Regions from separate parts of the Clostridium sp. TJA085 genome, predicted to be linked through region 2. Evidence: predicted binding sites of a transcription regulator. Region 2 holds the regulator's gene; each other region holds the start of a gene.
What was found. Region 2 encodes HrcA, which represses chaperone genes, less so after heat shock. Its sites were predicted from a motif close to TGTTAGCACTCNNNNNNNNNGAGTGCTAACA; they were not measured.

Region 1 (10,818 bases), on a different contig from region 2:
AATATATGGCTTACATATTTTGATTTAGAAAGAGATTATAGCAAAATAAAAGAAGAACTTTCAAAGGATGAAATATTAAAAAAATCAGTTGATTTTGGTTATGGAATAAGACTTTTAAACCAAGATCCATTTGAACTTGTTATAAGTTTTATAATATCAGCTAGAAATAGTATACCTTCAATTAAAAAGACTATAAAGAAAATAAGTGAAAGATGGGGAGAAAAAATTGAGTATAATGGAGAGGTGTTTTATACTTTCCCAACTCCAGAGATGTTAAAGGATATTACAGAAGATGAAATAAGAGAAACTGGAGCTTCATTTAGAAGTAAGTATATTGTTGATACTGTATATAGAATAAATGAAGATTTAGAAAATAGTGATGGTATATATAATTTAGATAGAATAACATCATTAACTGATGATGAATGCCATGTAGCTCTTCAAGAATTTAAAGGGGTAGGAGCAAAAGTTGCTGATTGTATAATGTTATTTTCAATGAGCAAATATTCAGCTTTTCCAGTTGATGTTTGGGTTAAAAGAGCGATGATGCATTTTTATAATGCAGAAGAAGGTTCTTTAAATAAGATAAGAATATTTGCAAGGGATAAGTTTAAGGGTTTATCAGGATTTGCACAACAATATCTTTTTTATTATGCAAGAGAGAATAATATAAAAATAGATTAGGAAGTAAAAAGGACTAATTAATTTTTTAATTAGTCCTTTTTATATTTTAACGTTAAGCACGTTTTCTTCTATTTTTACATTTTTTAATTGGTATTATTGTATCTCCGGGAATCTTAACTATAAAATTAAGATATTTTTTAATATTTTCATCATTTCTAAGTCTATTAATTGAAAAAAGTCTTGCTGCAAGTTCTTTATTTGTATACAAAGCGTGTATTTGTTTATGGCATGTAGTACAAAGCATAACAGTATCTAAGTTTTTTCCACCCTTTTCTTTAGGTATTAAATGATGTTCCGTTAATTCAGGAACTATTCTATCGCATAGTTCGCAAGTTAATCTAGTTATCAAATAAATACCTCCTTTTATAAAGAAATTTATATTAATATCCTATTAATATTATATCAATAAATATTACTCTAATCAAAAGAAGAAATTACTAAGAGATAAAAATACTATTTATTTAATTTACAAAATATGGTAAAATATTATGGCAATGATTAATTTGGGGGTTAATTTATGTTTCAATTTGAAACTCAATTAAATAAGTTAAAACATGAAGTTTTAACTGAGGTAGCAAAACTTGCTAAAAGAGATATGTTAACTAAAGAGGAGATTGAGAAAATTCCTTATAAGATTATAAAGGGTGATAAAGCTATTTATAGATGTTGTGTATATAAAGAAAGGGCTATAGTTCAAGAAAGGGCAAAACTTGCAGCAGGATTTCTTTCTAATGGAGATATAGAAGATGGTGAGCTTATTGATATAAGACCAGACGAACAAATAATATATGTAATTGAGGCTGCTTGTGATAGGTGTCCAATAAATAAATATAATATTACAGATTCATGTAGAAATTGTTTAGCACACAAATGTAAAGAGGCATGTAACTTTGGAGCAATAACAGTAATAAGTGGAAGAGCTTATATAAATCAAGAACTTTGTAAGGAGTGTGGAATGTGCAAAAAAGCTTGTCCTTACGATGCTGTATCAGAAGTTATGAGGCCTTGTAGAAAGGCATGTCCAACAGGAGCAGTAACTATGAAACAAGAAGATAGAAAAGCTGTAATAAAAGAAGAATTATGCGTAAATTGTGGTGCATGTATGCAAGCATGTCCTTTTGGAGCTATATCAGATAAGAGTTTAATAGTTCCTGTTGCTAAAAGACTTGCTAGAAAAAGAAAGATGTATGCAGTAGTTGCACCTGCAATTACAGGCCAGTTTGGTGTTAAAATAACTTATGGACAAATAAAAAGTGCAATTAAAAAATTAGGATTTGTTGATATGATAGAAGCTGCTTGCGGAGCTGATGGAGTTACAATTCATGAATGTGAAGAATTTAAAGAAAGAATAAATGAAGGAAAAAAATATATGACTAACTCATGTTGTCCTGCATTTTTAGCATATATAGAAAAGCTTTATGGAGATCAAAAAGAAAATATATCAAATACTGTTTCACCTATGGTTGCTACTGGAAGACTAATTAAAAATAGAGATAAGGATGCAAAGGTAGTGTTTATAGGACCGTGTACGGCTAAAAAAAGTGAATCAGTAAAGGAGGGGGTTAAGGATGCTATAGATTATGTATTGACTTTTGAAGAGCTTACAGCGCTATTTGATGCATTTAGTGTTAATCCTTGGGAATGTGAAGATGAAGAAGTTTGTGACGCATCTATATTTGGTAGAGGATTTGGGATGCACGGGGGACTTACTTCATCAATAGAAAGTTATATAAGAGACAAAAATATAGATATAGATTTTAATCCTGTAAAAGTAGCAGGTGGAAATGAGATAAAAAAGGCTATGGCAATGGCCAAGATTGGAAGATTAAATGGTAATTTTATTGAAGGTATGATGTGTGAAGGTGGATGTATAAATGGTGCAGGAACAATTGTACCATCTATTAGAGCTAAATCTATATTTAATAAATTAAACAATTCAGGTTGTAAAAAATCAATTATAGATAATGATACAATAAATGAATTTGAGAGTATAAATTTAAATAGGAAGTAATTATTTATAAAATTATGAAATTTAGAGAAAATTAAAGTAAAATAAAATTAAATCAATATAATTAGGAATAAATAATAAAATTTGGATAAAAATATTTTAAGTAGAGTTTGAATTTATTTTATATAAAATATAATATAGTATTAGAATTAGCACTCAAGATTATAGAGTGCTAACAAAATAAAAGTAAAAGGAGGGTTTTTAATGGCTATAAAACCATTAGGAGATAGAGTTGTTATAAAAAGATTAGAAGCAGAAGAAAAAACAAAAAGTGGAATAGTTTTAGCAGGTACAGCAAAAGAAAGACCACAAGAGGCAGAAGTTATTGCAGTTGGTCCTGGATCTATTTGCGATGGCAAAAGAGTTGATATGGAAGTAAAGGTTGGGGATAAAGTACTTTACTCAAAATATGCAGGAACAGAAGTTAAGTTAGATGGAGAAGAATATATAATTTTAAAGCAAGAAGATATACTTGCAATAGTTGAATAGGAGGGATGTTTTATGGCTAAGATGATAAAATTTGGAGAAGAATCAAGAAGATCAATGCAAAAAGGTGTTGATAAGTTAGCTGATACTGTTAAGGTAACACTTGGACCAAAAGGGAGAAATGTAGTTTTAGATAAAAAATTTGGATCACCTCTTATAACTAACGATGGTGTTTCAATTGCTAGAGAAATTGAATTTGAAGATCCATACGAAAATATGGGGGCACAACTTGTTAAGGAAGTTGCTACAAAGACTAATGATGTGGCTGGAGATGGAACTACAACAGCTACACTTTTAGCGCAAGCTATTATAAGAGAAGGATTAAAAAATGTAACAGCAGGAGCTAATCCAATGCTTATAAGAACAGGAATTAATATGGCTGTTGAAAAAGCAGTTTCAGAAATAAAAGCAATTTCAAAACCAGTAAACGGAAAAGAGGATATAGCAAGAGTTGCAGCTATATCAGCAGCTGATGAAACAATAGGAACACTTATTGCAGATGCTATGGAAAAGGTAGGTAATGAAGGTGTTATAACTGTTGAAGAATCAAAATCAATGGGAACAGAATTAAATGTTGTTGAAGGTATGCAATTTGATAGAGGATATGTATCAGCGTATATGGTTACTGATACAGAAAAAATGGAAGCGGTTCTTGATAATCCATATGTTTTAATAACTGATAAGAAAATTACAAACATACAGGAAATACTTCCTATATTAGAGCAAATAGTTCAATCTGGAAGAAAACTTTTAATTATAGCTGAAGATATAGAAGGAGAAGCTATGGCTACATTAGTAGTTAATAAATTAAGAGGAACATTTACTTGTATAGCTGTTAAGGCACCAGGCTTTGGAGACAGAAGAAAAGAAATGCTTCAAGATATAGCTGTTCTTACTGGTGGAGAAGTTATTTCAGAAGAACTTGGAAGAGATTTAAAAGAAGTAACTTTAGATATGCTAGGAGAAGCAGAAAGTATTAAAATTACTAAGGATAATACTACAATAGTAAATGGAAAAGGTAATTCAGAAGAAATAAAAGCAAGAGTTAATCAAATAAAGGCTCAACTTGAAGAAACAACTTCAGAGTTTGATAAAGAAAAATTACAAGAAAGACTTGCAAAATTATCAGGTGGAGTAGCAGTAATTAGAGTTGGTGCTGTAACTGAAACTGAATTAAAAGAAAGAAAGCTTAGAATAGAAGATGCTTTAAATGCAACAAAAGCAGCGGTTGAAGAAGGTATAGTTGCAGGTGGTGGTACTGCTTACGTTAATGTACTAAATAAAGTAGCAGAATTAACATCAGATGTTTATGATACTAAAGTTGGTATTGATATAATAGTAAGAGCACTTGAAGAACCAATGAGACAAATAGCAACTAATGCTGGTGTTGAAGGTTCAGTAATAATTGATAAAGTTAGAAATAGTGAATCAGGTATTGGATATGATGCATTAAGAGGAGAATATAAAGAAATGATTAAAGCTGGTATAGTAGATCCAACTAAGGTTACAAGATCAGCACTTCAAAATGCGGCTTCAGTAGCTTCTACTTTCTTAACAACAGAAGCAGCTGTTGTTGATATTCCTAAAAAAGAAGAGCCAGTAGGGGCTCCAGGTGGAATGGGAATGGATGGAATGTATTAAGAGTAAAATAATAAACAGGCATAATTTTTGGATTATGCCTGTTTTATTTGAATAATTTATTAAAAAATAAGGAAAATAATTATGTATATGTTTTCAATAAAATGAAGAATTAGTTTATTATAAATAGATTATTGACTTTAAAAAAAATGTAATTTATAATAAGTTTAATTTAATTTTAGAAAGCATAAATAAAACTCGTATATACCTTGAATATGGCAAGGAGTATCTACCGGAAACCTTAAATTTCTGACTATGAGTGGATTTAATATACCAAATTAGTATAATACTTATATACTAATATAACATGGCATATTAACTTCACTTAAGGAAGTTAATGTGTTTTTTTTATACATAAAATTAGTAGAAGTTAAATGGGGAGGAAATAAATATGGCTAGAATATTAAAACAAGCATACACTTTTGATGATGTATTATTAGTTCCAAATAAATCAGAGGTATTACCAAGTGAAGTATCATTAAAAACTAAATTAACAAAAAAAATAACATTAAATATACCACTATTAAGTGCTAGTATGGATACAGTAACTGAATCAAAAATGGCTATAGCAATAGCTAGAGAAGGTGGAATCGGTATAGTCCACAAAAATATGAGCATTGAGGCTCAAGCTAAAGAAGTTGATAAGGTAAAGAGACAAGAAAATGGAGTAATAACAGATCCAATCTTTTTATCACCAGAACATACACTTGAAGATGCTGAAGAATTAATGGGTCAATATAGAATATCAGGAGTTCCAATAACAGTTGACGGAAAATTAGTTGGAATTCTTACAAATAGAGATATAACATTTGAGGATGATTACTCAAAAAAAATAAAAGATGTTATGACTTCAGAAGAATTAATTACAGCAAAAGAAGGAACAACAATAGATGAAGCAAAGGAAATATTAAAGGAACATAAGATAGAGAAACTTCCCCTAGTTGATAGCGAAGGTAATTTAAAAGGACTTATCACAATTAAAGATATAGAAAAAGCAAAGATATTCCCAAATGCAGCTAAAGATAGTCAAGGAAGATTATTATGTGGTGCTGCAGTTGGTGTTACTGCTGATATGATGGATAGAGTAGATGCTCTAGTTAAAGCTAAGGTAGATGTAATTACTATAGATACAGCCCATGGACACTCAAGAGGTGTATTAGAGGGAGTAAGAAGAGTTAAAGAAAAATATCCAGAACTTCAAATTATAGCGGGAAATGTTGCTACACCAGAAGCTACAGAAGATTTAATAAAAGCTGGAGCTGATTGTGTTAAAGTTGGTATAGGACCTGGATCAATATGTACAACAAGAGTTGTTGCTGGAGTTGGAGTTCCTCAACTTACAGCAGTTATGGATTGTGTTGAGGTAGCTAAAAAATACGGGGTATCAGTAATCGCAGATGGTGGAATAAAGTATTCAGGAGATATAGTTAAAGCTTTAGCAGCTGGAGCTTGTGCAGCAATGATGGGTTCATTATTTGCTGGATGTGATGAAGCACCTGGAGAAGTAGAAATATATCAAGGTAGAAGCTATAAGGTTTATAGAGGTATGGGATCACTTGGAGCTATGGCTTGTGGTTCAAAGGATAGATATTTCCAATCAGGAAATAAAAAATTAGTTCCAGAAGGAATTGAAGGTAGAGTAGCTTATAAAGGATTCGTTGCTGATACAATATTCCAAATGCTTGGAGGTATAAGAGCCGGAATGGGATATTTAGGAGCAAAAGATTTAAATACTTTATATGAAACAGCAACTTTTGTTGTTCAAACATCAGCGGGACTTAGAGAAAGTCATCCACATGATATTAATATGACAAAAGAAGCACCAAACTATAGCATTAGTAAATAATTATAAAGTAAAAAATAATTATAGTAATTTAAGATATTAATAAATGAATAAAAATTTATAAAATACAAAAGTCGAAGAATGATTTTAAAAAAAATAAAAATGTTCGTATTTATGGAGAAAATTTTTCTCTAATATGATATAATTTATTTATAAATAGAATAAAAAATATATTTAAAAAAGTATCTAGGAGGAGCGCATGAAGAAAGATTTAGTTTTAGTTGTTGACTTTGGTGGACAATATAATCAGCTAATAGCAAGAAGAGTAAGAGAATGTGGAGTTTATTGTGAAATAATACCATATAATTACACAATTGAAAAAATAAAAGCAAAAAATCCTAAGGGAATAATATTCACAGGTGGACCAAACAGTGTATATGGAGATGGTGCTCCAAGAGTTTCAGAAGAAATATTTGAATTAGGGGTTCCTGTACTTGGAATATGTTATGGAGATCAACTTATGGCTCACACTTTAGGTGGAAAAGTATCAACAGCTCCAGTTAGAGAATATGGAAAAACAGAAATAAACCTAGATAATTCATCAAGATTATTTAAAGGAATAAACGAAAAAGATATCTGTTGGATGAGTCATACAGATTACATAAGCGAAGCACCAAAAGGATTTAAAATAATAGCACATACAGAGGTATGTCCAATTGCAGCTATGGAAAATGAAGAAAAAAATCTTTATGGAGTTCAATTCCACCCAGAAGTTGAACATACTCCATTTGGACAAAAAATGCTTCAAAATTTCTTACATGAAATTTGTGGCTTAGAAAGCCTTTGGACAATGGCTTCATTTGCTGAAGATAAAATAAAAGAAATAAAAGAGTTAGTTGGGGATAAAAAAGTTTTATGTGCATTATCAGGTGGAGTTGATTCATCAGTTGCTGCTATGCTTGTTCATAAAGCTATAGGACATAATTTAACTTGTATATTTGTAGATCACGGTCTTTTAAGAAAAGATGAAGGTGATACAGTTGAAAGAGTATTTAAGAAAGAATTTGATATGAACATTATAAGAGTAAATGCTCAAGATAGATTCTTAGGAAAACTTAAAGGAGTTTCAGATCCAGAAACTAAGAGAAAAATTATTGGAGAAGAATTCATTAGAGTATTTGAAGAAGAAGCTAAAAAGGTTGGAGATATTGATTACTTAGTTCAAGGAACAATTTATCCAGATATAGTTGAAAGTGGAACAGATACTTCAGCTGTAATTAAGTCACACCATAATGTTGGAGGACTTCCAGAAGATATGGAATTTGATTTAATAGAACCTTTAAGAGAATTATTTAAAGATGAGGTTAGAGCAGTAGGAGAAGAACTAGGAATACCTCACAAGTTAGTATGGAGACAGCCATTCCCAGGACCAGGACTTGCAATTAGAGTTCTTGGTGACATAACTGAGGAAAAGCTTGAAATAGTAAGAGAAGCAGATGCAATTTTCAGAGAAGAAATAGCTAATGCAAATCTTGATGAAACTATATGGCAATACTTTGCTTGTCTTCCAAACATAAAATCTGTTGGAGTTATGGGAGATGAAAGAACTTATTGTCACACAATAGCACTTAGAGCTGTTACTTCAAGTGATGCTATGACTTCAGAATGGGCAAGAATTCCATATGAACTATTAGACTTAGTGTCAAGAAGAATTGTAAATGAAGTTAAAGGAGTAAACAGAATTGTTTATGATATAACTTCAAAACCACCAGCAACTATTGAGTGGGAATAGAATGTTTAGATAGGTTTACTATAACCTCTAAAAATAAATATCAGTTTCTAAATGAAGGTAGCTATAAAATTTATAGCTACCTTTTTTACAATATAAATATATTGTTGTAATACTTAAAGTGATAAAATATAAATAAAACATTATTTATAGTATAAGGTTGTGAGTTTATTATAAAGAAGTTAACTATTGGGGAAATGAGTGAGCTAAATAATGTATCAACACAAACTTTAAGATTATATGATAAGTTAAATATATTAAAACCTGATTATGTAGATAAAAATAATGGATATAGATATTATTCTATATATCAATCAGCAACTTTAGACATGATACAAAATATGAAATCTTTAGGCATGTCTTTAAAAGAGATAAACAATAATTTAGATAAAAATGATATTTTAAAAATAAAAGATATATTAAATAAGAAAAGAAATAATATAGATAAAAAGTTAATTGAATTAAATGAAGTTAAAAATGCAATAGATAGAGCGATACAAAATATTGAAAGATATAATTGCGCACCAAAAGAAGGTATGATTTTATTAGAATATATACCAAAAAGAACTGTATATTGTTATAAAGACGATATGAATATATATGATGAAGGCATTGAATGTTATGAGTATATGATTAGAAAGTTTAAAAAACATATAAATTCAAAGGATTTTCCTTTGGTGTATTTTTGTAATATAGGTTCATTCATTAGAAAAGAAAATTTGCTTAAAAAAATTTAATATCAAACGAAATATTTATATTTATTGACAGTAGTGATTTTAAAGAAAATGAAAATGTAGAAATAATAAAATCAAACACATATTTAACTATTTATTGTAATAATTTTTCCAAGGAATTAGATTATTTAAATAAGCTTATGGATGAAATTAAAAATAAGGGTTATGAAATAATTGGAGATTACATATGTGAAGTAGTTGTAGAGCTTCCTATGCTAAATAAAGGTGAAAGAAATATGTTTATAAAGTTACAAATACCAGTAAAGATATAGAATTGACTTTATAGTTGGTATAAGGAATAAAATATACATATAAATTCATTTTATATTTGGGAGGTTTTTTTATGAATAGAAAATTAAAAATAGCACAATATGGTTGTGGGAAAATGTCATTATATACTATGAGATATGTATATGAAAAAGGAGCTGAAGTTGTAGCTGCTTTTGATGTTAATCCAAATATTATTGGAAAAGATATAGGTGATATATTAAATAGTGATAAAATAGGTGTAGTAATAGAAAATGCTCAAAATGCTGAAGAAATATTAACTAAGATTAAACCTGATTGTGTAATAATAACTACAATGAGCTTAATGAAGGATTTGGAAGATATACTTATGATTTGTGCTAAAAATGGTATAAATGCAATAACAACTTGTGAAGAAGCCATATATCCTTGGAACTCAGCTATTACAATTACTAAAAAGATAGATGAAGAAGCAAAGAAAAACAAGTGTACTATTTGTGGTTCAGGATACCAAGATGTATTTTGGGGCAATTTAGTTACTACACTTGCAGGGGCAACTCATAATATTAATAAAATAAAAGGAAAGTCAAGTTATAATGTAGAAGATTATGGTATTGCATTAGCAAAAGCACATGGTGCTGGATTAAGCTTGGATGAATTTGAAAAAGAAATAGCGGCAACAGATAATATAAGTGAAGAAGAAAGATTTGAAATAATAAATAAAGGAGAATTTATGCCATCATATATGTGGAGTATGAATGGGTGGATAGTATCTCAATTAGGATTAACAGTAAAAAAACAAATTCAAAAATGTATACCTCAGACATGTAATAAAGACTTAAACTCAACAACTCTTAATATGAATATAAAAGAAGGGTATGCAACAGGAATGTCAGCTCTAGTAGTAACAGAAACAGAAGAAGGTATAATTATAGAATCAGAATGTATAGGTAAAGTATATTCAGAGGAAGATATTGATTCAAATGAATGGACAATCTATGGTGAACCAGATACAAAGATGGTTATTAAAAATCCATGCACAGTAGAATTAACTTGTGCAACTATAGTAAATAGAATTCCAGATGTTATTAATGCTCCTTATGGATTTACAACTACAGAAAAAATGCCAAGAGCAATATATAGAAGCAAGCCATTAAACGAGTATGTAAAATAAATATAGTATATATAGTTAAAGCAGGTATGAAATTATTATGTAATTTATGCCTGTTTTATTTTAGGTTTAAAATAAAGATTTTATGAAACTGATTATAAATTTAAAAGAATAAAATAATAAATGATGAAATATTATAATATATGAATTAAAAATATAGAATATACTAATAATATTAATTAAACAATACTGATTTTTTATTAATATTTTATTATAATAGAATTATAGATTATTAATTTAAAAATAATATGTATAAAGAAGGGATAATATGAGATTAAA
Region 2 (10,818 bases):
TACTGATGATAGTAATCATAATGTAGTTGGAGTTGGAGAAATTATTACAAAAGAGTTAGAAGAAAATTATGGTATATCAGTAATACATGATAAAACTGTACATGATGTTTCGTATAATGATAGTTATAATAGATCAAGAGATACGGTAAAAAAATATTATGATAAATATGGAGATAATTTTAAATTAGTAATCGATATTCATAGAGATGGTATAGATAAAAAGAAAGCAACAAATAGAACTAAAGATTTATTTACAGTAAATATAAATAAGCAAAGTATGGCAAGAATAATGTTTTTAAATACAAGAGGAAGTTCTAAATTTAGTTCTAATGAAAAGATGAGGAAAAAATTATATAATATTGCAAATTCTTTATATCCATGTCTTGTAACAAGTGAAACATGGAACAGGGGAATTAATTTACTTAATCAAGATATATTAAGTAATTCAATATTATTTGAAGTTGGGTCTAATATAAATACATCAAAGGAAGCAATGACGTCAGCTAAATATATTGCAAGAGTTATAGCAGAATATATAAACGGTAAGTAATTAATAATGAGTACTTTTGCATAAAAGTTTTATAAAGTGTCTATTATTTAAAATAAGTGAGGTGAACTTTATGAAATTAAAAAAGTACTCAATAATTATATTTTCGGTAGTTATAGTATTATTAGCTTTTTTTAGCTTAATAAAAGTAAATATAATAAATACAAAATCATTATCTCCAGTTGGTAACACTGATGATAATAAAAAAATTGTTAATACAGAGTTTGGTGAAGATTTTAATAATTTTATTCAAGATAATGCAGATGTTAAAATATATAATAAGGAAAACGGAGATTATTTATTGAATATAAATGATAATAATTTAAGAATTAAGAAAGAATCTGAATTAGTTAACTTTATAAAAGATAAATTTTATAAAGTTACAGATAGTTTAAAAAGCGTAATAATAAATATACAAAATTTAATACAAAAATTAATATCTTAAAATAAAGGCAGTTATATACCCTATAAATATTGACACTACCTAAGGAAAGTATGATATAATTTAGCTTGACTTTAATATATGGGGGTGAAATAACTGCTTTCTTACATAAGAAGGGCAGATTTTATATATGAAAAATTATAGACAAAAATTTATTAGAAATTTTTCAATAGTAGCACATATAGACCATGGTAAATCAACATTAGCAGATAGATTATTAGAAATTACAGGTACTTTAACAAAAAGAGAAATGGAAGAACAAGTACTTGATAATATGGAACTTGAAAGAGAAAGAGGAATAACAATAAAGTCTCAAGCTGCAAGACTTATATATAGAAAAGATAATGGAGAAGAGTATATATTAAATCTTATAGACACTCCAGGTCATGTAGACTTTACATATGAAGTATCAAGAAGTTTAGCTGCTTGTGAAGGGGCTGTATTAGTTGTTGATGCAACTCAAGGTATTCAAGCTCAAACATTAGCAAATTGTTATTTAGCATTAGACAATGATTTGGAAATAACACCTGTTATAAATAAAATAGATCTTCCATCAGCAAGACCTGATGAAATAAAACAAGAAATAGAAGATGTAATAGGTATTCCAGCAGAAGATGCTCCAATGATATCTGCAAAAACAGGATTAAATGTAGAAGAAGTATTAGAAGCTGTTGTGCGTGATATACCAGCTCCAAATGGAGATGAAGAAGCTCCGCTTAAAGCTTTAGTTTTTGATTCATATTATGATACATATAAAGGTGTTGTAAGTTATGTAAGAATTATAGATGGTACTGTAAAAAGAGGAACTAAAATAAAGTTTATGGCAACTAATAAAGTTTATGATGTAACTGAAGTTGGTGTATTTACTCCAGGCTTTTTACCAGTTAATGAATTAAAAGCTGGAGATGTTGGATACATTACAGCATCTATAAAAAATGTAAAGGATGCTAGAGTTGGTGATACTATAACTGAAAGTGGAAGAGAAACTAAAGATGCGCTTCCAGGTTATAAACCAGCAATTCCAATGGTATACTCAGGTATATATCCAGTAGATGGAGCAAAGTATGAAGAACTTAAAGAAGCACTTGAAAAGTTACAAATAAATGATGCAGCTTTAAATTTTGAACCTGAAACATCAGTAGCATTAGGTTTTGGATTTAGATGTGGATTTTTAGGTCTTTTACATATGGAAATAATTCAAGAGAGAATAGAAAGAGAATTTAATCTTGATATTATTACAACAGCACCATCAGTTATATACAAAATAAAGAAAACTGATGGAACAGTTTTAGATATAACAAATCCAACAAATCTACCAGAAATGAGTGAAGTAGATTATATGGAAGAACCTATTGTTAAAGCTTCAATAATTACTCCAACTGAATATGTAGGAGCTGTTATGGAACTTTGCCAAGAGAGAAGAGGAACATATATTGATATGCAATATATGGAAGAAACAAGAGCTGTAATTAATTATGATATACCTCTAAATGAAATAGTTTATGATTTTTTTGATACATTAAAATCAAAAACTAGAGGTTATGCATCATTAGATTATGAATTTAAAGGATACGAAAAAGCAGAGCTTTGTAAGCTTGATATTCTTTTAAATGGTGATGTAGTTGATGCTCTTTCAATGATAGTTCCAAAAGAAAGAGCTTATCATAAAGGTAGAGGAATAGCTGAAAAGCTTAAAGAAATTATTCCAAGACAACTTTTTGAAGTTCCAATACAAGCAGCTATTGGTTCAAAGATAATAGCTAGAGAAACAGTAAAGGCTATGAGAAAAGATGTTTTAGCTAAATGTTATGGCGGAGATATTTCAAGAAAGAGAAAACTTCTTGAAAAACAAAAAGAAGGTAAGAAGAGAATGAGACAAGTGGGTTCAGTTGAAGTTCCACAAGAAGCATTTATGTCAATATTAAAAGTAGATTAATTTATAGAGTCTAATACATTTTGTATTAGACTCTTATTTTTAATTTAAATAACATTTAATATGTGGAATTATTTATATCTTTTTGAATATACATTACTATAAGAAATTACGGAGGTGTGTATATTATGATAGAAATTAATTTAAGAGATGTAAATATAAAGTGTAAAAAGTTAAGAAAAGAAGGAATAATAACAGGTACACTAAAAAGAATAAACGGAGAAATAATTCCTATAAGTTTAAAAGGAAATAAAATAGATTCTTATATATTAAATAATGGATTCAATGAAGATTTAAAAGTAGTATTAAATGGAGAAGAAATAGTAACAAAAATTTATAGAGTTCAGAAAAATCTTCTTATTCACAATATAGATAATATAGATATATGGGAAAAGAAATGTTAAAATATGTTTAAGATATAATAAGGTTAAGTGAATTTTTAGTAAATATAAGGTATAATAAAACAAAGGAAAAGGAGGTTTATTAATGTTTTTAAAAGAGTTAAACAATAAAGAAGCAATAGCTTTTATAAATTTAGTAAATGAGTTTGCTAACATAGATCATGTACTTGCAAGAGAAGAAAAGAGACTAATAAAAGATTATTTGAAAGAACTTAATTTAGATTTAAGTAAAATTGGTGCGGTGTCTTATGATGAAGCACTAGAAATTTTAAAAAATAGTAAAGAAAGAATAAAAAGAATAGTTTATTTTGAATTAGTAGGATTAGCTTTAGTAGATGGTAATTATGGTGAAGTTGAAGTAGATTATTTAGATAAAATAGCAACTGATCTTGATATTAATAGATCACAAAAAATTGCCTTTGCAAATTATTTTTATAATTTTAAAGATATACATGACTTCTCAGTAATAGAAACTGAAAGCAAAGAACTTGAAAATTTAAAGAGACAAGCAGAAGCGTTATTATAAAATAATTTTTAAAATAAAGGGGAATCTAATTTAATAAGGATTAGATTCTTCTTTTTTGTTATAATAAATAAAATATATAAATATAGAGAAGAAGGTGATAAGGATGAAAGAAATTTCACTATATGTGCATATTCCTTTTTGTAAGCAGAAATGTCTTTATTGTGATTTCCCATCTTATGCAGGAAAAGAAAATTTAGAAGATAGTTATATAGATTCATTGATTAAAGAAATAAATTTAAAATGTAAAGGTAAAATTATAAAAACTTTATTTATAGGGGGAGGAACTCCTTCATACCTAAAAGAAGAAAATTTAAATAATTTATTAGTATGTTTAAACAGTTTAAAGTATAAAGAAGGTTCAGAAAAAACCATAGAATGTAATCCAGGAACTTTAACAAGTGAAAAGCTTAAAATAATTAAGGATAATGGTATAAATAGAATTAGTATGGGACTTCAAACTACAAATAATAATTTATTAAAAAAAATAGGAAGAATACATACAATGAAAGAATTTGAGGAAAATTATAATAGGGCAAGAGAATTCGGGTTTAATAATATAAATATAGATATAATGTTTGGACTTCCAAATCAAAGTGTATTAGATTATAAAAAGAGTTTAGAAGATATAGTAAAATTAAATCCAGAACATATATCTTGTTATAGTTTAATAATAGAACAAGGAACACCTTTTTATAATATGAATGAAAAGGGATTATTAAAATTACCAACTGAAGACGAAGAAAGGAAAATGTATAACATAACAAAGGATATATTAAAATCTAATGGTTATCATCAGTATGAAATATCAAATTACTCAAAGGAAAATAAAGAGTGCGAGCATAATAAAATTTATTGGAAACTTGAAGAGTATATAGGGGTAGGTGTATCTGCAAGCTCATATATAGATAGTAACAGAATAAAAAATATAGATGATATAAAAGAATACATAAATAAAATAAATAATAAAGAAGCAGTAGAAGAATCTATTATTAAAAATAGTAAAAAAGAAGATATGGAAGAATTTATGTTTTTAGGGCTTAGATTGATTAAAGGAATAGATAAAAATAATTTTAAGAGAAAGTTTGATAAAAATATAGAGGATGTATATGGTGATGTTATAAATAAAAATATAAAAAAAGGACTAATAGAGGATAAAGATAACTATATATATTTAACTTCTAAAGGTGTAGAAGTATCAAATTACGTTATGAGTGAATTTATTAAATAGTGATAGAAAAATGAAGCAATTAAAAGAAAAATAAATATAATATCATATAAATATCTTTAAAAGTTAAAATAAAGCAAATATTCTCGTTGACAAAAATATGTAACGAGAATATTATTTAAATATAGTCATTAGCACTCGTTGTTAGTGAGTGCTAACAAGTAGAGGTGATGATATGGTTATTGATGATAGAAAGATAAAAATATTAGAAGCTATTATCAATGATTACATTAAGACTGGTGAACCTGTTGGATCTAGAACAATAGCTAAAAACTATAATTTGGGTGTTGGTTCTGCAACAATAAGAAATGAAATGGCAGATTTAGAGGATATGGGGTACTTAGAACAACCTCATACTTCAGCAGGAAGAGTTCCATCTAGCAAAGGATATAGACTATATGTAGATAGTTTGATGGATAAACCAATTTTAAGTAAAGAAGAAGATTTAAAAATAAGAGAGTATGTTATAAACTCAGCAATGCTTGAGGTTAATAAGATAGTTAAAAATGCAAGTACTTTACTTTCAGAATTAACTCATCTTACATGTGTTGTAAAAACACCATCTCTTAGTATGAGTTGTATAAAATCAATTCAACTTATGAGAGTTGATAGTTCAAGTTTATTAGCAGTAATAGTTACTGATGGTGGACTTATAAAAAATCAAATAATAAAAGTAGATAAAGTACCTTCAATAAATATATTAAATAAGATGAATGAAGTATTAAATAAACGACTTGTAAATCTATCTATAGATGAAATTAACTTAGAAGTTATAAATCATTTAAAAATAGGTTTAGATGGTCAAGATGAAGTATTTAATGCAATAATTCCAGCACTTTATCAGTGCCTAAAAGAAGACGATACTTCAAGAGTTTTTATGGAAGGTGCAACTAATATATTCAACTTTCCTGAGTATAATGACATAGAAAATGCAAAAAGAATATTATCACTTCTTCATAATAAAGATTGCGTTGTGGAACTAATAGAACCTGAAAGCGATATAACAATAAAGATTGGTGATGAAAATTATCTTCCAGAAGCAAAAGAGTGTAGTGTTATATCAGCTGAGTATTCTTTAGGAGATAATGCAAAAGGTACTATTGGACTTATAGGACCTAGAAGAATTGATTATTCAAAGGTAATTGCAATAATGGCACAAGTCATGAAAGAGCTTAATCAAACTCTTAAAGGACAGTCTAAAAAATAAGAGAGACGAGGTGTGGGCAAAAAGTGAAAGAAAATTTAGAAAATCAAGAACAAGAAGTTAAAAATGAGGAAAACATAGTAGCTGAAGAAGAAATGACAAAAGAAAATTTAGATTCATCAAATGAAGAAGAGTTAAAAGAAGAGTCTCAAGTGGAAGATAATAAAGAAGAGGATGAGTTAAAAATGTTTAAAAAGACAAAGGAAGAAAATAAAAAGCTACAAAATGAACTTGAGACTTTAAAGGACAGACTTTTAAGACTTACAGCTGAATATGATAATTATAGAAAAAGAACAACAAAAGAAAAAGAAGGAATTTACACAGATGCATGTGTAGATGTATTAAAGGAAATAATTCCAAACCTTGATAACCTTGAAAGAGCTATCGAAGCTGATGGTAGTGTAGAAGATATGAAAAAAGGATTAGAAATGACACTTAAAGGTTTTAGAGGATCTCTAGAAAAGTTAGGTGTTGAAGAAATTATAACAGAAGAAGGTTTTGATCCTAATATGCATCAAGCAGTAATGCATATTCAAGATGAGAACTTTGGAGAAAATCAAGTAGCTGAAGTTTTCATGAAAGGTTATAAAAGAGGAGACAAAGTTATAAGACACTCTGTTGTAAAAGTTGCAAACTAAAAATAACATTTTAAAATATATTAAATTTAGAATTTAAATCAAATGAAAGTTTGAGTTAAGGAGGAATATATTATGGCAAAAATTATAGGAATTGACTTAGGAACTACAAATTCATGTGTAGCAGTTATGGAAGGTGGAGAACCTGTAGTTATAACTAACTCAGAAGGAGCAAGAACAACTCCATCAGTTGTTTCATTCCAAGCAAATGGAGAAAGACTAGTTGGTCAAGTTGCTAAAAGACAAGCGATTACAAATCCAGACAAAACAATAATCTCAATAAAGAGACATATGGGAACAGATTATAAGGTTGATATAGATGGAAAGAACTATACACCACAAGAAATATCAGCAATGGTACTTCAAAAATTAAAAGCAGATGCAGAAAGTTACTTAGGAGAAAAAGTAAATCAAGCAGTTATCACTGTTCCTGCATACTTTAATGATGCTCAAAGACAAGCAACAAAAGATGCTGGTAAAATAGCAGGACTTGAAGTGTTAAGAATAATAAATGAACCAACAGCAGCAGCTTTAGCTTATGGATTAGATAAAACAGAAGCAGAAGAAAAGGTATTAGTATATGACCTAGGTGGTGGTACTTTTGATGTATCTATACTAGAACTTGGCGATGGAGTATTTGAAGTACTATCAACAAATGGAGATACTCACTTAGGTGGAGATGACTTTGATAACAAAATAATGGACTATATTGCAGATACATTTAAAGCAGAAAATGGTATAGATTTAAGAGAAGATAAGATGGCACTTCAAAGATTAAAAGAAGCAGCTGAAAAAGCTAAAATTGAATTATCATCATCAACACAAACAAATATTAACTTACCATTTATAACAGCAGATGCAACAGGTCCTAAACATATAGATATGAATTTAACTAGAGCTAAATTCAATGAATTAACTCATGATTTAGTTCAAAGATCAATTGAACCAATGAAAAAAGCATTACAAGATGCATCATTATCAGTAAAAGACATTGATAAAGTATTATTAGTTGGTGGATCAACAAGAATACCAGCTGTTCAAGAAGCAGTTAAAAACTTTATAGGAAAAGAACCTTCAAAGGGAGTTAACCCAGATGAATGTGTTGCAATAGGTGCAGCTATTCAAGCAGGTGTATTAACAGGGGAAGTTAAAGACGTATTATTATTAGATGTTACACCATTAACATTAGGAATTGAAACTTTAGGAGGAGTTGCTACTCCACTTATAGAAAGAAATACAACAATTCCAGCTAAGAAGAGTCAAGTATTCTCAACAGCTGCAGATGGTCAAACATCAGTTGAAATTCACGTAGTTCAAGGTGAAAGACAAATGGCTGCTGATAATAAAACTTTAGGAAGATTTACATTATCAGGAATTGCACCAGCTCCAAGAGGAATTCCTCAAATCGAAGTTACATTTGATATAGATGCTAACGGTATAGTTAATGTATCAGCTATGGATAAAGGAACTGGTAAAGAAGCAAATATTACAATAACAGCATCAACTAACTTAACTGATGATGAAGTAGATAAGGCTGTTAAAGAAGCTGAAAAATTTGCTGAAGAAGACAAGAAGAGAAAAGAAACAATAGAAGTTAAAAATAATGCAGATCAAGTCGTTTATCAAACAGAAAAAACTTTAGAAGAACTTGGAGATAAAGTTTCAGCAGAAGATAAAGCAAAGGTTACTGAAAAATTAGAAGCTGTTAAGAAAGTTAAAGATGGAGACGATTTAGAAGCTATTAAGACTGCTGTTGATGAATTAACAAAAGAATTCTATGCAATTTCATCAAAAATATATCAAGAAGCAGGAGCACAAGGTGGAGCTCAAGGATTTGATCCAAATAACATGGGTGGAGCTCAAGGATCTCAAGAAGCACCACATGATGATAATGTTGTAGATGCAGATTTTAAAGTAGAAGATGATAAGTAGTTGTAAATAAACTACAATACCTTTATAATAACAAAGGGGAAGGCAGTACTCGTCTTCCCTTTTGTAAAGTTTAATAATATAAATTTATAATAATATGGTGGTGAAATAGATGGCGCAAAAAGACTATTATGAAATTCTTGGTTTACAAAAGGGTGCAAGTGATGCAGAAATAAAAAAGGCCTTTAGAAAGCTAGCTATAAAATACCATCCTGATAAAAATCAAGGAAATGCTGAAGCAGAACAAAAATTTAAGGAAATAAATGAAGCTTATCAAGTACTTTCAGATCCAGAGAAAAAAGCTAGATATGATCAATTTGGAACAGCTGATTTTGATGGAAGTGGATTTGGAGCAGGAGCAGGTGGATTCGGAGGTTTCGATTTTTCAGATATCGGAGGCTTCGGAGATATATTTGATTCATTCTTTGGAGGCGGTGGCGGAAGTTCAGCTAGAAATAATGGACCAAGAAGAGGAGCCGATATTGAATATACAATAAGACTAACATTTGAAGAAGCTATAAAAGGCGTAGAAAAAGAAATATCAATTACAAGAAGTGAAAATTGTGAAAGTTGTCATGGAACAGGTGCTAAAGCAGGAACAACACCAAAAACATGTCCAACTTGTCATGGAACAGGACAAATTAGAGTTCAAAGACAAACACCTCTTGGAAGTTTCGTAAGCACAACAACATGTGATCAATGTCATGGAACAGGTAAGATTATAGAAGAACCATGTGAAACATGTAAAGGAAAAGGTAAAGTTAGAAAGCATAGAAAAATAAAAGTTAATATACCAGCAGGTGTAGATACAGGAAATGTAATTCCACTTAGAGGACAAGGTGAGGATGGTACTAATGGAGGTCCAGCAGGAGATCTTTATATTAATATAATTGTATCAGCATCTTCTAAGTTTAAAAGAAAAGGAATAGATATATATGTTGATACTCATGTATCTATGGCTAAAGCAGCTTTAGGTACTGAGATAACTGTTGAAACTGTAGATGGAAATGTTAAGTATACAGTTCCAGCTGGAACTCAATCTGGAACATTATTTAGGTTAAAAGGAAAAGGTGTTCCTAGAGTTAATGGAGGCGGAAGAGGAGATCAATATGTAAAAGTAATAGTTGATATTCCTAAAAAGCTTAATGAAAAGCAAAAAGAAGCTTTAATGATGTTTATGGAAGCATCAGGAGAAAAGGTAGATGGAAAAGAGCATCATAAAAAAGGATTAAGAGATTTATTTAAATAAATCTAAAAAGGCTACTATTTTAAGTAGCCTTTTTTGTAATATAAATATATAAATTGTTAAAAAGATATTTTATAACCTATTGATAAATGTAATTTAAAGTATTTTATATATTGGTAGTAGTAACCTTGACATAATCTTAAGAAAAAGGTTAAAATTATTTATTAGTTTATTAGTGACATATTAGAAAGGAATGATTTTCATGGAAGGATCATGGATAGAGATAAAAGTTATTACAACAAGTGAGGCACTTGAGCCAATAGAAGGGATTTTTTACATATTAGATTGCAAAGGAGTTTCAGTTGAAGATCCAAATGACATATTAGGTAGAGAACAAGGTCCTTTAACTTGGGATTTTGCAGATATAAATGTTTTAGAACATAAAGGTAAATTTGCTGTTGTAAAAGGATATTTTTCAGAAGAAGACAACATAGATGAAGTTGTTAAATATGTTAAAGAGAAAGTAGAAGAAATAAGAAATATGGGCTTTAACGTTGGAGAAGGAAGAGTTGAAGTTTCTAAAACTCATGAAGAAGATTGGGCAAATAATTGGAAAAAGTATTATAAACCATCTAAAGTTGGAGACCAAATAGTTGTAAAACCAATATGGGAAGAATACGAACAAAAAGATGGAGAATTAGTTGTAGAATTAGATCCGGGAATGGCATTTGGAACAGGTGACCACGAAACAACAAGAATGTGTATACAAGCACTTGAAAAATATGTTCAA
Region 3 (10,818 bases), on a different contig from region 2:
TATGATTCCTCATCTATTTTATTATTGTTAATTATATTATTAGTATTTTTATTAATAGTTTCTTTAGATGAATTATTAATATTATTGTTTAAATCATAATCATTTTTATCATATAGTGTAGTTTTATCTAAATCATTAGAATCGGATTTTTGTGATTCATTAATTTTGCTTTTACTATATTTTGACTCATCAATATTAATTTTATTTTTATTAATAATATTATTAGAATTAGTGTCAAGATTACTCTTTATATTAATATCATTATTTTTTGATAACTCTTCATTAGATAAATCTTTAGTATTATTAGATGATATTTCTACTTCATTTTTAATAATTTTATTCCCACATTTATTACAAAACTTAGCTGAACTTTCTAATTTATTTCCACATTTATTACAATATTTCATTAAATACACCTCTAATCTTTAATATCAGTTAAAACTAATAGACCATTAGAATTTCTTTCAAAAGTATAAGTATTTTTAAATTCTTTATATTTTGGAACGTTATTATTTTTAGCAATAGAGTATACTTCATTACAAGTAACTTCTCCAGTATTTGTATCATTATTAAATTTATAATTTAGTATTTCTGTACTATTAAATGATTCAGTAATATTTTGTTTATAAATATCTGGTACAACCTTCTTTTGTTTATTATATATAGGACTATTTTCTTTAAGGTATGATGAAATATAATTAAAGTCATTATAATTAACAGCATAAGCGAACCCAGATGAGTAATTATTTAAAAGGCTATAAAGTTCTGTTTTAAAATCATCTTCTGATGCTTTAGCATCAGCAAAATTAATGTAAATTTCAGATGAAGAATCAACAGTATATTTTTTACTCATAAGTTTTTGACCATTTTCATTTGATATAGCATAAATAGTACTATTTGGGTCAACTGGACCAAAATCCTTAGCATCTTTTACTTTAATTCCAGTATTTTTGTTATTTATATATAAGTCAGCGTTTGGTATATCACTATCTATATGTATAATTTTTAAATCTTTAAATACTTCTATATCTGGACAATTATTATCAAAAGTATTTACATCTATAACTTCACTTTTATTTAAATAAGAATTAGATAATTCTGCTGTGATATTATAGTTTCCAGGCATTAAAGGTCCTATTTCTGTTGATTCGTTTAAATCACTATAAGTTTGATCTAACACTTTAATTTTAAAATTTTTAAAATTGCAATTTACTTTCATAAATGTAGGTTTAACAACAACTTTATATACTGGGAAAAAGAAAAACTTTTTAGAAATCTCTTTTATTGATAAAGGATAACCAGTATCAACATATTTTCCAGCGTTAAAGTTATCATTTATATCAGAAAATTTAGATGGATTTTTAGTAAAATAATCAATTAAAACATTTGCATTTGTTGTATTAATTTGTAGTTTTTGATTATCACAATAAAGAATTTCTTGAAGTTCATCAGCGTTTTTATTAGATATTGCATTAGAAAAATCCATTGCAATTTCAGACTGTGTTTTTGAGGTTGATTTTCCATAAATAAAAATACCTCCTATTAAAATAAATAAAATTATAATAAATCCAATTATAAGTTTAAAATAATTTTTATTTTTGTTTGAATTAGAAATAGTAGAGCAATTAGGACAAGAGCCGTTTTCAAGCCTACTACCACATTTGCTGCAAAAATTCATAATATATCCTCCTTAGTAAAAACTTATATAAATAATTTATCATTTTTATGTATAATTTACAAATATAATTAAAAATTGACATAAATAGTATGCGGAAGGTATAATTTTCAATATAATATTTAATTAAATTAAAGGGGGAGAAATAATGTATTGTACCAAGTGTGGAAGTAAGATTCCAGATGATTCAAAATTTTGTCCAGAATGTGGAAATAGTTGCGGTGGAGAAACAAAAAATAATAAAACAACTATAAATATATCAACTCCAGAAGTTGATATAAAAAAGCATAAAAGTTATGTATTAACTGCAATAAAACATCCATTTACTAGTATGAAGGATGGTATACTAGGACTTTCATTGAAGTTAAGTTTAATATATGGCATAATAATAACTTTGTTAATTCCTTTAATAAAGGTATTATCTATAAAAATATTTAGCTACAACTTATTAAAATCAATTATGGAATTGGTTTATAGTATATCAGGAGAGTATTTTAGTAAGAATGATTCTATATTTTTAAAACAGCAATTTAACACTCAATTAGATATAGTATTTCCTACTGGAAGTGTATATTTCTTAGATTTATTAAATTATATATTATTTTACGGAATAATAATTTTTATAGTATATTTAATTTATAAATATTTAATAAAAGAAAAGATAGATAGAAAAAATTTAGGAAATATATTTTTTGTTTTTTCAGTAATTAATTTTATACTTGTTATAATTCAATCTTTAGCATTATTTATAGGATTTATACCTTGGGCTATAGTAAGTATATTTGCTTCAATAACTTCAGTAATTTTAATTTATAGTGGTTTTAACAGTATATTAAAAGGAAAAAATAAATTAGTGTATTTATTTTCATTTGCTTATGTAATAGCATTTGGAATAGTTTTATGGGTTTCAATTAATAATATAACATCTATAATAACAAAAATTATTTATCATTCTAGTGGATTAAATTTTTAAAAATTCAAAAGTAATAGATTTAATTATAAAATTTTTAATAAAAACGAATTAAAATATTTTTGTAAATAAAATAGAGTTGCTTTAAAAGTATTAAAGCAACTCTTTCATTATGTAGACTATTTTATTGTTCTAAATTCAAAGCCTTTATCTTTAAAATATTCAATTATTTGAGGTAGAGCTTTTGCTGTTTCAGCTTTTCCATAAGTATCGTGCATTAATACAACAATACTATCTGCATTTGGACCAAGTTCATTAACGCTTTTCTTCAAGAATTCAACAAGTTCAGGTGCGTTTTTCTTTTTACCTTCAGCATCACCATTTAGAGCGTTCCAGTCAATATTACTTATATTAAGTTCTTGCATTTTCTTTTTAAAAGGTTCTCTACCTTTCCATGACCAATATCCACCAGGTAATCTTATTACTCTAGTTGAAAAGTCTTTTCCTAAAACACTTTTCATAAGTTCATCATTTTTATTAAAGTCTTTTAGCATATTATGTACATTCATAGTTCTACCTGGGTATAAGTAAGCATAATCATGGCTATAACTATGATTTGCAATAGCATGTCCATTTTTAGCTATTTCTTTTAATAATTCCTTAGCTGTATCATTTGCAGCTAGAGATTTTCCCATTATAAAAAATGTACCTTTAACATTATATTTTTCTAGAGTTTTAAGGACTGTTGGTGTATTAGTAGTTGAAGGACCATCATCAAAAGTTAAGTAAACAACTTTTTTACCATCTGTTCTAACAGGGTACTGTTTAGCTCCAGTTAATAAATCATTTGTATTTTTTGCTACCATTTCAGCATCATCAGCATTTGGGTCATCTTTTAATGCTATATATCCACTATTATCTAATTTTTTTTCTTCAGGCTTTTCTTTTGCTTCGTTATTAATATTATCATTATTGTTGTTATTAGATGAATCAGTAGTAACTTTGTTAGTATCGGCTTTAACAACTTCATTATTAGTACTTTTTTTATTTAAAATTAAAAATAAAGGAATACAAATAATTAATATAGCAATAAATGAAATTGAAATTATTTTTCTTCTTCTCATTGCTTTTTTTCTTTTCATTATTTGCATACTTTTACGATTATTATTTTTCATTTTTTATTACCCCCTTTTATTTCTATATTTAAACTATATATTAAATATTAATATTATTAGTTACATAATGGTTAATTTTTAGCAACAATTGCTGAAAAATGAGCTAAAAATTATTATTTTAATAAATTATCATTTAAATTATCTAAATATGTATTTAAGTTTTTTATTACTAAAATAGATATTGATATTAGACTATGTTTTTTAGTGGATTGGTTTATATAGGTATAAAATATTTAATTTTATATTTAGGTTATTTCATTATAAGAAATCAAATAGAGAATTAATTACAAAAGATTTGTTATTTAAGTATATAATAATTAAATTTTGAAATTATATCTATAATAGAAGGAGCTAAAATTTAGCTCCTTTTTTAATAATTATAAATTATATTAATCCTTTTTGTCTTCTTTCTCTTTCAGCAAGCTTTGGCATTATTAAACCAAGTCCTACTAATACGAAAGGAGTTATTATATTTAATACTAATTGGAAAGTATTTTCTGAATACATACCACCTATACAAGCAAAAGCTGTGAAGAAGAAGCACCATGCTCCTAAAATTATTCCAAGAACTTTGCTCTTTGTGAAACGATATTCTGCATGGAACTTGTCTCCAGCTTTCTTTAATGCGATATAAGCTACAAACACCCATAAATAACGTAATGGCATACAAACAGCATTTAATTTAACTAACCATTTAACTATAGCATCAACATTTCCTATACCAAATGCAGGAATTATAATTAATATTGATACAATTATAGTAATTAATATATTACCATTTATAAATGCACCATGTTCATTTTTCTTAAGTAATTTTGATGGAATAAATTGTTCATCAGCATTTTCAAGTAAAATACGTAAAGGAGCATCAATTGATAGTATTAAAGTTGAAATTTGTCCTATAACATTTGTTATAGCATATATTACAACGAATGTATTTCCGATTCCGTAATACTCACCAAGTTTTTGGAATGCATAATAAGCACCATTAGTTAATAAGTCTTTTGGTACATTATCAGAACTAAACATCATACCAAGAGAAATAGTTCCTAATATAGCACATACTGCAACCATAATTGCTAAAGCAATCATACCTTTAGGGAATCCCTTTGAAGGATTGTCCATTTTATTTACATAAGGTGAAATCTTTTCACATCCTCCAACGGCAAATACTAATATTGAAAGACTAGTAAAGTATTTAACATCAAATGTAGGCATAAATGTTTTAAATGACCAATCAATATTTACTAATTTAGCATCAGTAATAGCAGGTGCTGCTATCATAAGAAGTATAAATAAGATTGACATAACAAACATTGATGTACCAGCAATAGTTGTTATTCTTTTTAAAGGTTTTATACCTCTTGATGCAACCCATATTCCTATTAAGAATATTATTAAACAAAGTGTTTGTAAAAGAATTGGATTTAAAGAACTAACCCCGTTGTTTTGGAATATAGCCCAGAAACCAGCAATAATAGCACCTTGTGGCTTTTGAGAAATATAAGGAAGATGTACAACCCAATAAGTCCAACCAGCATAATATGCAAGTCTAGGTCCAATAGTTTCATTGATCCATGAACTTACACCACCACCTAAATCTTTGAAGGCAGAACCAAGTTCACCTACCATTAAAGCATAAGGTACAAAATAAATAGCAAAAATAAGAATCCATGATACTATAGCCTTTAATCCACCAAATTCTGAGAATCCATTAACTACATTACCGAATCCCCAAACAGCAGAGAATGCCATAAGAGCAAGGCTATACCACATAATTTTTTTAGTTTCTTTAGTTTCTTCCATATGAAACTCCCCCAATTATAAAATTTTTATTTTAATAAAACTATAGATAATTTCAAATATACAATTAAATGTACATTTAATTGTATAATAATTGTATAAAAATAAGTTTAATATAATGAATATAAATAGTCAAGGACATTTGTGTATTATAGGCGAACAATTTGTTTGTATTTGTGTAATAACTAAATATTCTAAAATACCACTAAAGGAGAGGAAATATTTGATTAATACTTATTATTACTACACAAGTTTAGGAAAAATTACTATTGTTCAAGAGGAAAATTATATAACAAAAATTTATTTTGGTGAAAGTAAAGAAGTAAACTCAAATAATATAGAAACGGAATTAATAAAAGATGCAAAAATTCAAATAGAAGAGTACTTAAATGGAAAGAGAAAAAAATTTAATTTACCAATTAATCCAAAGGGAACAGAGTTTCAAAAGAAAGGTTGGAAATCTCTGATGAAAATACCTTATGGAAAAACATTAAGTTATAAAGAAATTGCAAATTTTATTGGAAATAAAAATGCTTCAAGGGCAGTAGGAATGGCTAATAATAAAAATCCAATACTTATAGTCATACCTTGTCATAGAGTAATTGGATCAAATGGAAATTTAATTGGATATGCTGGTGGAATTGATATGAAGCAAAAACTTTTAAATATAGAAAAAGAAAATACGTTATAAATTATAGGTATATAAAATAATTGGTTACTATCACAAATAAAAATAAACTCTATAAAGGAGTATTCCTTTATAGAGTTTACTTTTATTTAGAATTTTCTTTTATATAATTATTTAAATTAGTTATTTGGTTATTTAACTCATCAATTTTTTTATTAGAATTTGAAAGTTCATTATTAGTATCAGAAAGAGTTATTTGTTTATTGCTATATTCTTTATCTAGTTTAGCTTTTAGTTCATTATTTTTATTTGAACCGCAACCTATGATAATTCCAACAAAAAAACAAATAAATACTAATACGATAGTAAGTAGTTTTTTTACTAATTTATTCATTAATTTCTCCCCTTAATTAAAAACATTTAGAGCAAGCATCTAATCCTAAACTTTGTGCTTCTTTTAATGATGCTTGTCTTGCGTTGTTTGGATTAGTATTTCCACAATGGTTTGTTCTATGATATTTTTTACCAGTTGCAGTTATTCAAACAGTAGTTCCAACAGTATTATTGTTGTTATCTTCATAATTTGAAGAATTATTTTTTGCTTTTGATGAAGAGCTTGTATTATTAGTAGTAGATTTATGAGAGCTATTACTACTTTTTTTTATGTTAGTACTAGATTCAGCCGAAGTAGTTTGTTTTTCTTTTAATTCTTCTTTTGCTTTTTCTGCTTTTAATTTTTCAGCTTCTTTTTTTGTTTCAATTTCATCTTTTTTTGATTGTAAAGTAGAAATCTCATTTGTTAGCTTAGATATTTTAGAATTATTAGATTGCAATGCTAAATTATTATTAGAGATTTCAGATGATATACTAGAATTTCTAGATTGAGCTGAAGCTATTTCATCTGCAGATGCTGATGAAATATTACCAAATATAATTCCTAAAAATAAAAATATAATACCAAAAGCTAAAATTTTCTTATTTTTTGATATAAATGATTTAAAGTTCATTATTTAACTTCCCCCTTTGTTTTTAATCATGATTATAATAATATAATGTTTAAAATATATAGTATAATGTTACAAAAATTTAAAATATTGCATTTAAAAATAAATTTTGGATAGTTGTAAAATATATATAATAATTATATTTTTATAATTTAAGTTAGGAGGAAATATGTTTTTTATAGGAATATTCGGAATAGAAAGTAAGTCAAAGGAAATAAAAATTTTAGAAAATCTTCAGTGTAAAAAATGCAATTTAAAAACTAAGGGTAAATTGATAAAAACATTTGACTGTTTTCACTTTTTCTTTATACCTTTATTTAAATGGAATGAAAGCTATTATGTAGTTTGCAACAGATGTAATTCTGTATATGAAATTCCAAAGGAAAAAGGTAAAGCAATAGAAAGAGGAGAGAATGTTGATGTAACTTATTGGGATTTAAAAGAGATTAAAAGAGAATATAATAACAATTATTATCAATATGAAAAAAGATGTCCGAATTGTGGAAAAGTAATAGAAGGTGATTTTAAATATTGTCCATATTGTGGAGAAAAAATAAATTAATTATTAAAAATAAAAAAGTTTAAATCATGTACACAGCAATAAATCAAATTATTAATAAATTACTTCTATAATTAAATCAAAATTATTTTATTATAAGGAGTAAAATTCTATGGGTAATATAGATAATGAAGTTTCTGAAAGTAGAAAATCAAAAATATTAATGTGTGTTGTTATAATGACATTTATGTCATGTATTGATGGAAGTATAGTAAATGTTGCACTTCCACTTATAGCACGTGATTTAAATGTAACAATGGCTCAGGTTGAGTGGGTAGTTACAAGCTATCTTTTAATAATTTCAGTATTAGTTTTATTAAATGGAAGAATAGGAGATATAAAGGGTAAAAATAAAGTTTTTAAGTTTGGAATTTTAGTATTTACTATTGGATCTATTTGTAGTGGATTTTCAAAAAATTTAGTATTACTTATTGTTTCAAGAGTTATACAAGGTATTGGAGCATCTTGTACAATGGCAGTTAATATGGGAATAATAACTGGTATATATAAGGAAGGGGAAGGTAGAGGAAAAGCTCTTGGAATATCTGCAAGTGCAGTTGCTTTGGGAACAATGATAGGTCCATCAATTGGAGGTATACTTGCATCAATTAGATGGGATCTTATATTTTGGATTAATGTACCTATTGGAATAATAAATTTAATATTAGCCAACAAGGTTTTAGAAAAAGATAATATTAAAATTGAAGAGAAAATTGATGTTAGAGGAACAATTGCTTTTGGATTTTTTATAGTTTCACTTATATTGTCAGTAACTAAAGGTGAGTTTGTAGGATATACAAATAAATATATATTATTTGGATTTTTAATTTCAATAATAGGGCTTATTATATTTTTATATTTACAAAAAACAGTTAAGTCACCAGTACTAGATTTAAAATTATTTAAAAATAAATTATTTTCAACAAGTATATTATGTAACTTCTTAACTTTTATAGGACTAAGTTCAGTAACAATAATATTACCATTTTATTTGCAAGATGTACTTAAAATGTCAACTTTACATGCGGGATTTTTTCTTATGATATATCCATTAGTATTAGGAATAGTTTCACCATATAGTGGTAAGCTTTCTGATAAGTTAAATTCAAAATATATAGCCACTATTGGTTGTTTAATATTATCAATAGGATTAATTCTTTTAGGTACAGTAAAAGAAAATACATCTTTATTTCAAGTTGCTATTTATAGCGGAATAATGGGACTTGGTAATGGTTTATTTAAATCACCTAATAATGGACTTGTTATGAAGGAAATTAAAAAAAGTCAACTTGGGATAGCAGGAAGTGTTAATGCATTACTTAGAAATGTTGGCATGGTGTTTGGTATAACTCTTTCAACAACTCTTTTATATAATAGAATGAGTCATATTATTGGTTATGAAGTTTCAAATTATGTACCAGGAAGAAATGATGTATTTATTTATGCAATGGATATTGTATTTTTAACTACAGGCTTTATATGTGTATTAGCAACAATATTAAGTATAATAAGGTCAAAAAAGTATTAAGGAAAATTAATATTGACATAAATTTCAAATAGTGATATATATAAATTATGCATTAGCACTCAAGTTATAAGAGTGCTAATAAAAATATCTTTTGAATTTGAAGGGAGAGATTTAAATTGGAAAAAAGACAATTTAAAGCAGAATCAAAAAGATTATTAGATATAGTAATTAATTCGATTTATACTAACAGAGAAATATTTTTAAGAGAATTAATTTCAAATGCAAGTGATGCAATAGATAAAATTTATTATAAAACATTAGGTGATAATTCATTATCATTTAATAAAGATGATTATTTTATAAAAATAGTCCCAGACAAAGAAAATAGAACTCTTACTATATCTGATACTGGTATAGGAATGACAAAAGAAGAATTAGATGAAAATCTTGGTGTTATTGCAAAGAGTGGTTCACTTAAATTTAAAGAAGAAAATGATTTAAAAGATGGATTTGATATAATAGGACAATTTGGTGTTGGATTTTATTCAGCATTTTTAGTTGCGGATAAGGTTACTGTTATAACAAAAGCTTTTGGTGAAGAAAAAGCTTATAGATGGGAATCAGACGGAGTAGATGGATATACAATAGAAGATTCAGAAAAAGAAAGTCATGGAACAGATATAATTCTTCATTTAAAAGAAAATACAGAAGATGAAAATTTTGATGAGTTTTTAGATGAGTATAAATTAAGATCTTTAATTAAGAAGTATTCAGATTTTATAAGATATCCAATAAAGCTTGATGTTACAAAATCAAAGCTTAAAGAAGGAACAGAAAATGAATATGAAGAATACAAAGAAGAAGAAACAATAAATAGTATGGTTCCTATTTGGAGAAGAAATAAAAATGAACTTACAGATGAAGATTACAACAATTTTTATTTTGAAAAAAGATTTGGATTTGATAAACCATTAAAACATATTCATATAAGTGTTGATGGTATGATAAGTTATAATGCAATACTTTATATTCCAGAAAATATGCCATATGATTATTACACAAAAGAATATGAAAAAGGATTAGAGTTATATTCAAATGGTGTATTAATAATGGAAAAATGTTCTGATTTATTACCAGATTATTTTGGATTTGTAAAAGGTATAGTTGATTCACAAGATTTATCACTTAATATATCAAGAGAATTACTTCAACATGATAGACAATTAAGACGTATTGCTAAAAATATTAAAAATAAAATTAAAAATGAATTAGAAAATATGCTTAAGAATGATAGAGAATCTTATGAAAAATTCTATAAATCATTTGGAAGACAATTAAAATATGGTGTTTATGATGAGTTTGGAGCAAATAAGGATACATTAAAAGATTTATTAATGTTCTATTCATCAAAAGAAAAGAAAATGGTAACATTAGCTGAATATTTAGATAGAATGTCAGAAGATCAAAAATATATTTACTATGCAGTTGGTGAATCAAATGAAAGAATAGAAAAAATGCCACAAACAGAAATGGTATTAGATAAAGGATATGAAATTCTTTATTTCACTGAGGATATAGATGAATTTGCAATTAAGA

Region 1: a site for HrcA is predicted at 2,840-2,870, ahead of groES (co-chaperone GroES). Genes of this name have one in related genera too.
Region 3: a site for HrcA is predicted at 9,333-9,363, ahead of htpG (molecular chaperone HtpG). Genes of this name have one in related genera too.

The regions. Positions count from the first base shown of each region.
Region 1 covers NZ_JBZEEZ010000003.1:33,399-44,216, reverse strand. The annotation lists gene AC4FQW_RS09540 (DNA-3-methyladenine glycosylase family protein) at 1-684, shown strand, start outside; gene AC4FQW_RS09535 (HNH endonuclease) at 737-1,033, opposite strand; gene AC4FQW_RS09530 (4Fe-4S dicluster domain-containing protein) at 1,202-2,695, shown strand; gene groES (co-chaperone GroES) at 2,897-3,181, shown strand; gene groL (chaperonin GroEL) at 3,194-4,819, shown strand; purine riboswitch at 4,995-5,092, shown strand; gene guaB (IMP dehydrogenase) at 5,208-6,662, shown strand; gene guaA (glutamine-hydrolyzing GMP synthase) at 6,859-8,391, shown strand; gene AC4FQW_RS09505 (MerR family transcriptional regulator) at 8,586-9,125, shown strand; gene AC4FQW_RS09500 (hypothetical protein) at 9,263-9,394, shown strand; gene AC4FQW_RS09495 (NAD(P)H-dependent amine dehydrogenase family protein) at 9,466-10,542, shown strand; gene hdhA (7alpha-hydroxysteroid dehydrogenase) at 10,808-10,818, shown strand, end outside.
Region 2 covers NZ_JBZEEZ010000001.1:103,676-114,493, forward strand. The annotation lists gene AC4FQW_RS00515 (stage II sporulation protein P) at 1-550, shown strand, start outside; gene AC4FQW_RS00520 (sporulation-related protein NgaS) at 621-992, shown strand; gene lepA (translation elongation factor 4) at 1,120-2,925, shown strand; gene AC4FQW_RS00530 (hypothetical protein) at 3,051-3,326, shown strand; gene AC4FQW_RS00535 (hypothetical protein) at 3,409-3,849, shown strand; gene hemW (radical SAM family heme chaperone HemW) at 3,953-5,077, shown strand; gene hrcA (heat-inducible transcriptional repressor HrcA) at 5,250-6,281, shown strand; gene grpE (nucleotide exchange factor GrpE) at 6,305-6,916, shown strand; gene dnaK (molecular chaperone DnaK) at 6,989-8,845, shown strand; gene dnaJ (molecular chaperone DnaJ) at 8,955-10,091, shown strand; gene prmA (50S ribosomal protein L11 methyltransferase) at 10,291-10,818, shown strand, end outside.
Region 3 covers NZ_JBZEEZ010000002.1:364,009-374,826, reverse strand. The annotation lists gene AC4FQW_RS08980 (YARHG domain-containing protein) at 1-407, opposite strand, end outside; gene AC4FQW_RS08975 (zinc ribbon domain-containing protein) at 419-1,678, opposite strand; gene AC4FQW_RS08970 (zinc ribbon domain-containing protein) at 1,824-2,648, shown strand; gene AC4FQW_RS08965 (polysaccharide deacetylase family protein) at 2,765-3,760, opposite strand; gene AC4FQW_RS08960 (amino acid permease) at 4,145-5,566, opposite strand; gene AC4FQW_RS08955 (methylated-DNA--[protein]-cysteine S-methyltransferase) at 5,787-6,254, shown strand; gene AC4FQW_RS08950 (Z-ring associated ZapG family protein) at 6,337-6,585, opposite strand; gene AC4FQW_RS08945 (hypothetical protein) at 6,731-7,198, opposite strand; gene AC4FQW_RS08940 (zinc ribbon domain-containing protein) at 7,365-7,757, shown strand; gene AC4FQW_RS08935 (MFS transporter) at 7,867-9,282, shown strand; gene htpG (molecular chaperone HtpG) at 9,399-10,818, shown strand, end outside.